Regions from separate parts of the Bradyrhizobium sp. 186 genome, predicted to be linked through region 2. Evidence: predicted binding sites of a transcription regulator. Region 2 holds the regulator's gene; each other region holds the start of a gene.

Region 1 (2,258 bases), 640 kb from region 2:
CCATGACCGGCATGATCGCGGCGACCGGTTCGCCCGAGAGCGGCCCGATGCGGATCGGCGTGCCGCTGGTCGACATCACCACCGGCCTCTATGCGGCGATCGGCATCTTGATGGCGCTGTCGGAGCGGCAGCGCTCGGGCCAGGGCCAGTTCCTGGAGACGACGCTGTACGAGACCGGCCTTGCCATCATGCATCCGCACACCGCGAATTATTTCATGCATGGCAAGCCGCCTGGCCTGACTGGCAACGAGCATCCCAATCTCGTGCCCTATGCGATCTTCCCGACCAAGACTGACAACATCTTCATCGGCGTCGGCAATGACGGCACCTTCCGCAAGCTCGCCAAGGAGATCGGCAAGCCCGAGCTAGGTACTGATCCGCGCTTTGCCCGCAACAAGGACCGCATCGCCAATCGCGAGGCGCTGCGCGCCGAGCTCGCCGCCGTGTTCAGCCAGCACGAGGCCGAGCCGCTGTGCAATCGCCTGCTCGCCGCGGGCCTGCCCGCAGGCCCCGTGCAGAAGATCGACCAGGCGTTGACCAACCCGCACACCATCCATCGCGGCGACATCATCGAGAAGGATTGGTACAAGGGCGTCGCCTCGCCGATCCGGCTCGATCGCAGCAAGCCGAGCCTGCGCCGCCTGCCGCCGAAATTCAGCCAGCACGCCGCCGAGGTGCTGGGCGAGTTCGGATACTCAAGGGCCGAGATCGACGCGATGGTGGAGCAAGGCACGGTCTGCGGGCCCGAGCGCAAGCGCTGAGATAGGACAAAGATCGAGCGTCAACGCAGGGGCGCTCCCTCTCCCGCCTGCGGGAGAGGGTCGGGGAGAGGGTGTCTCTGCGATGGGACAAATCCCCAAGCGGAGAGAGCCCTCACCCGGCGCTACGCGCCGGCCTCTCCGGCAAGCGGGAGAGGCTAATCTGCGGCCGCATCGAATTCCCTGCACACTCCGCTTTCGCGGCAGCGCTGCACTTGTCGCCAATGCTCATGCTGCACCGCGAACGGATGAGGCTGCCCGCGCCGCCTTCGCCTATTTGACGGCTTCCCTTTTCCAGTGCTTGCCGCTTTCATTTCGGCCGCTTACACAGTCATGTGAACGTCATATGGCGCTGCTAGCGCAAGCGATCATTTTTGACGGCCCAAGGGAGGTTTCTAGATGGCTCTTCGACACTTTGGTGCGGCTGCCGCTGTTGCAGCCACGGTTGGTCTGGGCGCCTCGCCGGCATGGGCCGCGACTGAAATCCAGTGGTGGCACGCGATGACCGGCGCCAACAACGACGTCATCGTCAAGCTCGCCACCGACTTCAACGCGGCGCAGACCGACTACAAGGTCATCCCAACCTACAAGGGCAATTACGCCGACACGATGAACGCGGGCATCGCGGCGTTCCGCGCAGGCAACGCTCCGCACATCATGCAGGTGTTCGAAGTCGGCACCGCGACCATGATGGCCGCGACCGGCGCGGTGAAGCCCGTCTACAAGCTGATGGCCGAGACCGGCGAGAAGTTCGATGCCAAGGCCTACCTGCCCGCGATCACCGGCTACTACTCGACCTCGAAGGGCGAGATGCTGTCGTTCCCCTTCAATTCGTCGTCGACCGTGATGTGGGTCAACCTCGACGAGCTCAAGAAAGCCAATGTCGAGATCCCGAAGACCTGGCCTGAAGTGTTCGAAGCCGGCAAGAAGCTGAAGGCCGCCGGCCACGCCACTTGCGGCTTCTCCGGCTCCTGGGTCACCTGGGTCAATCTCGAGCAGCTCTCCGCCTGGCACAACGTGCCGCTCGCCAGCAAGGCCAACGGCCTCGACGGTTTCGACACCGTGCTGGAGTTCAACGGACCGCTCCAGGTCAAGCATCTCGAGAAGCTGGTCGAGCTGCAGAAGGACAAGACCTACGACTATGCCGGCCGCACCAACACCGGCGAAGGCCGCTTCACGTCGGGCGAATGCCCGATCTACCTGACCTCGTCGGCGTTCTTCGGCAACGTCAAGGCGCAGGCCAAGTTCGCCTTCACCGCCGTGCCGATGCCCTATTACCCGGACGTCAAGGGCGCACCGCAGAACTCGATCATCGGCGGCGCCTCGCTCTGGGTCATGGGCGGCAAGGCGGCCGACGAATACAAGGGCGTCGCGAAATTCCTGACCTTCCTCTCGGACACCGAACGCCAGGTGTATATTCACAAGGCCTCGGGCTATCTGCCGATCACCAAGGCGGCCTACGCCAAGGCAAAGGAAGAAGGCTTCTACAAGGACCAGCCT
Region 2 (2,258 bases):
TTGACCTGGTCCGACGATCGCGTCGAGCAGTTGAAAAAGCTCTGGGAGGCCGGACTTTCGGCCAGCCAGATCGCGGCTGAGCTCGGCAATGTGACCCGCAACGCCGTGATCGGAAAGGTGCACAGGCTCGGCCTGTCCGGCCGGGCCAAGAGCCCATCATCCGCTGCTCCTCGGCCGCGCAAGGCGCGCCCCGCGCAGCATATGATGCGGGTAACCCGTCCGATCTCGCGCGGCAACACCGCGCTGGCGCAGGCCTTCGAGGTCGAGGAGGAGCCGGATCCGGTCACCTACGACAACGTGGTGCCGATGAGCCAGCGGTTGTCGCTGCTCGAACTGAACGAGGCGACCTGCCACTGGCCGGTCGGCGATCCCTCGAGCCCGGACTTCTTCTTCTGCGGCGGCAGGGCGCTCTCGGGCCTGCCCTATTGCGCCCAGCATTCGCGTGTTGCGTACCAGCCGGCAGCTGATCGTCGCCGCGCACCGGCCAAGCCGGGGCCGCGCTGAGCTGGTCGGCGATCAAGGCTTCACCGTCCAGGCGACGGCAGCTCGACTGACGACGGCAAACTCCATTCGCTGTCGTCCTGGACAAGCGCGCGGAGCAGCGCGCAGATCCGGGACCCATAGCCACCGAAAGATGTAGTTATGGGGACTCGGAGTGACCTTTTTCGCGCAACAACCACTCCCTGTGGTTGTGGGTCCCGGATCTGCGCTCCGCTCTGGACAACGCTGCGCGTTGCCAGGAGCTACGCTTGTCCGGGACGACGGCTGAGATTGTAGCCGCAGCCAAACTCAAGCCCGCTAAAATTTACGCCTGCTCCGCCTTCGCGAAACGATCGTCCAGCGCGTAGCCGGCGCCGCGGACGGTGCGGATCGGGTCCTGCTCGCGGCCGAGATTGAGCAGCTTGCGCAGACGGCCGATGTGGACGTCGACGGTACGCTCGTCAATATAGATGTCGCGGCCCCAGACGCTGTCGAGCAGTTGCTCGCGCGAGAACACCCGACCCGGATGTTCCAGGAAGAACTCCAGCAGGCGATATTCGGTCGGGCCGAGATCGATCGGCCGGCCCGAGCGCGCCACGCGGCGCTTCTCCCGGTCGAGCTCGATATCGCCAAAAGCGAGCACGGTGGCAAGCCGCTCCGGGCTTGCGCGCCTGAGCAGGCCCTTCACGCGCGCCAGGAGCTCCGGCACCGAGAACGGCTTGACGATGTAGTCGTCGGCGCCGGTCGCGAGCCCGCGCACCCGCTCGCTCTCCTCACCGCGGGCGGTGAGCATGATGATCGGGAGCTGCTTAGTATCCGGCCGGGTGCGAAGCCGCCGGCACAGCTCGATGCCGGACAGCCCGGGCAGCATCCAGTCGAGCACGATCAGGTCGGGGATATGCTCCTTGAGACGGGTGTCGGCGTCGTCGCCGCGCATCACCGTCTCGACGTCATAGCCGTCGCCTTCGAGGTTGTAGCGGAGAAGCTCGGTCAGAGCTTCCTCGTCCTCAACCACCATAATGCGTGCGCCCATGGTGTCGTCGCTCCTTAACTATTCAAGTATTCGGGACCGTCGTGGCGAAGGTCGTCATGTCGCCCTTCGGACGCTTGTCGGTCATGGCCTGACCTTCGATCATGTAGAACACGGTCTCGGCGATGTTGGTGGAGTGGTCGCCGATCCGCTCGATGTTCTTGGCGCAGAACATCAGATGGATGCAGAACGAGATGTTGCGTGGATCCTCCATCATATAGGTGAGGAGCTCGCGGAACAGCGAGGTGCAGATGGCGTCGACTTCCTCGTCGCCTTTCCACACCGCCATCGCCGCCGGCAAATCATGCGCGGCATAGGCGTCCAGCACCGACTTGACTTGCTGCTGCACGAGGTCGGTCATGTGCTCCAGGCCGCGGAACAGCTTGAGCGGATGGAAATCCGTCTCCAGCGCCGCGACGCGCTTGCCCATGTTCTTGGCGAGATCGCCGATCCGCTCGAGATCCGTCGCAACGCGCATGGCGCCGACGATCTCGCGCAGATCCACCGCCATCGGCTGGCGGCGGGCGATGGTCAGTACGGCGCGCTCCTCGATGCGCTTCTGGAGCACGTCGATCTCGACGTCGGTTGCGACCACGCGCTGGCCGAGCGCGACGTCGCGCCGGATCAGCGCGTCGACGGAATCGACGATCATGCGCTCGGCAATCCCGCCCATCTCGGCGACCAGCCGGGTGAGTTCCTGGAGGTCGGTGTCGAAGGCCTTTGCGGTATGTTCAGAACCCATGTCCCG
Region 3 (2,258 bases), 980 kb from region 2:
GTTCGCGCTGCTGTTGTGGAATCTCAGCGAGACCGATGCCAAGGCGAAGGCCGCGATCCTCGAGCAGGCGGTCGACGAGTTGTCCTTTGTCTTCCGCGGCCAGCGCGTGACTGCGGGCGCTTCCGCCGGCGTCGCGCTGCTCGGTCCGCAATCCGATGCTGCTCGTGCTCTGGAGGAGGCCGACGCCGCCATGTATGTCCGCAAGGCGCACCGGCGGCATGAGCCGCGCATCAGGCTCGTCAGCAGCTGACTTTAAAGCGCGCCGAGGTCGTCCGGCACGTTGCCGAATTTGCGCAGCAATTTGGCGTCGCCGAATTCGCCGGTCATGGGATCGCCGCTGCGGCTGAAAGCGACCGCGCCGATGTGGCCGGCACCGTGCGCCAGAATCTCGGCGCGCCGCAAGGCGGCCGCCGATGTCTGGCATTCCTCGGCCGCACCTGCGACCGGCGATCCGTCGGCATCGATCAGGAAGGGCATTGCAACGTAGTAGGTCACATCCGACATGGCGTTGCTCCGGGTGGTAAACTCAGGCGGCGCTGCTCTTGCTCCGCGTCTTGCTGCGGGAGGTCTCCGGAATGCAGCCGGCGGAAATTGCCGCCTGCAATTCCTCGAGTTCGGCTTCCAGATATTCGTTGGCCATGATCAACGCCTTGATGGTGCTGCGCAGATTGCCGTCGCACATCGCGATCGCCTGGTCGCAGGCTTGTTCATAGTGACTGTTGTCGAAGAGAACGGGTGCTGACATGCGCGTTTTTCCTGGGCGTTTGGTGGACGTTTGCTCGACGTTTTGCTCGACGTTTTCTTGGGGCGGCTGGGGTTGAAATGTTCCTATTTTGTTCTTTTCGAGTCAAGCGGATTCACATGCGGGAGAGCCCCCGCGAAACATGGCTGTGGATCAGGCGATGATGTCGGGCGTGATCTGGTCTTCGATGAATGCAATGCGGTCGCGCAACAACAGCTTGCGTTTCTTCAACCGCTGTAACCGCAATAGGTCGGGGGCAGGCGATTGATGCAGTGCATCGATCGCCGCATCGAGATCTCGGTGTTCCTGGTGCAACCGGGCGAGCTCGGTTTCGAGTTCGCGCGCATCTTCATTGGTCATGTCTGCGGTGGCCGAAAAACCGATAGGCTTGAGATTAAGGCTGTGGATGCCCTGTGGAAATTATCGTCCTTGCGCGGCGTGATCGCAAGCGATCTCGGATCGTTGCTCACGGGTTCACCGCAAGATATTTCTGGGGATCGCTACGGCGCCGCGCGGGCGCATTGATATCATGGATATTTCCAGCGTGGTTCCTTACTCACGCTTGGTTACATATGAATTTTCAAAAATGACACTGCGACGACGGATACCCCATCGACAGAACGAATCGGTGATGTACACTTGCCCGTCCGGATCGAATCCAAGGTTGCCCCTACCGAGGAGGTTTCGAATGACAATTCAGGCACATCTGGTTGAATTGGAACGGAAGCATAAAACTCTCGAAAACGAATTGCACGAAGCTCTCGTGCACCTTTCAACAGACGACCTGCGAATTGTTGAGTTGAAGCGCCGGAAGTTGATGGTCAAGGACCAGATCGAGCGATTGAGGCACAACTCGCACGAGACGCTTCACTAGTAACCCCCGTAACAGCGTAGAGTTGATCATACCCTTTCACGCAGGGATGAGGCTTTTGCGCTCATCTCTGCGTAAGGTGCGCGCCGCGCATACATGTTGCGCGAGACCTACAGTCCAGCGAACTCGGCGACGTGATCCGCGATTGCGAGCGATGACGTCAGTCCCGGCGATTCGATGCCGAACAGATTGACCAGGCCTTCGACGCCGTGATCGGGCGGGCCCTGTATCAGGAAATCCTGCGTGGCGACGGCCGGCGGCACGATCTTCGGACGAATGCCCGAGTAGCTCGGCAGCAACGCTCCATCGGGCAGCGTCGGCCAGTATTTGCGGATCGCCGGATAGAAGCGCTCGGCCCGTGAGGGATCGACCGCGTAGTCGATCGCCTCGATCCACTCGACGTCCGGGCCGAAACGCGCCTGGCCTGCCATGTCCAGCGTCAGATGAACGCCGAGCCCGCCGGGCTCGGGCACCGGATAGATCAGGTGCGAGAACGGCGCTTTGGCGCTGCAACTGAAGTAATTTCCCTTGGCGAGATAGGCCGGCGGAATCCGGTCCAGCGGCATGCCGTCGATGTGGCGCGCCACGGTCGTCGCGGAGAGGCCGGCGGCGTTGACGAGCAGGCCGCATTGCAGCGTCATTGGC

What was found. Region 2 encodes PhoB, which activates phosphate uptake and scavenging genes when phosphate is short. Its sites were predicted from a motif close to TGTCATNNANCTGTCAT; they were not measured.
Region 1: a site for PhoB is predicted at 1,088-1,104, ahead of ugpB (sn-glycerol-3-phosphate ABC transporter substrate-binding protein UgpB). Genes of this name have one in related genera too.
Region 3: a site for PhoB is predicted at 1,329-1,345, ahead of IVB18_RS07025 (DUF465 domain-containing protein). Genes of this name have one in related genera too.

What each region holds. Positions count from the first base shown of each region.
Region 1 is NZ_CP082164.1:10,304,791-10,307,048, forward strand. Features, by position in the region: gene IVB18_RS49255 (CaiB/BaiF CoA-transferase family protein) at 1-761, shown strand, start outside; gene ugpB (sn-glycerol-3-phosphate ABC transporter substrate-binding protein UgpB) at 1,158-2,258, shown strand, end outside.
Region 2 is NZ_CP082164.1:532,549-534,806, reverse strand. Features, by position in the region: gene IVB18_RS02395 (GcrA family cell cycle regulator) at 1-504, shown strand, start outside; gene phoB (phosphate regulon transcriptional regulator PhoB) at 806-1,513, opposite strand; gene phoU (phosphate signaling complex protein PhoU) at 1,536-2,252, opposite strand.
Region 3 is NZ_CP082164.1:1,507,704-1,509,961, forward strand. Features, by position in the region: gene IVB18_RS07000 (GGDEF domain-containing protein) at 1-250, shown strand, start outside; gene IVB18_RS07005 (hypothetical protein) at 253-504, opposite strand; gene IVB18_RS07010 (hypothetical protein) at 527-745, opposite strand; gene IVB18_RS07015 (DUF465 domain-containing protein) at 896-1,102, opposite strand; gene IVB18_RS07020 (hypothetical protein) at 1,010-1,267, shown strand; gene IVB18_RS07025 (DUF465 domain-containing protein) at 1,431-1,616, shown strand; gene IVB18_RS07030 (NAD(P)/FAD-dependent oxidoreductase) at 1,724-2,258, opposite strand, start outside.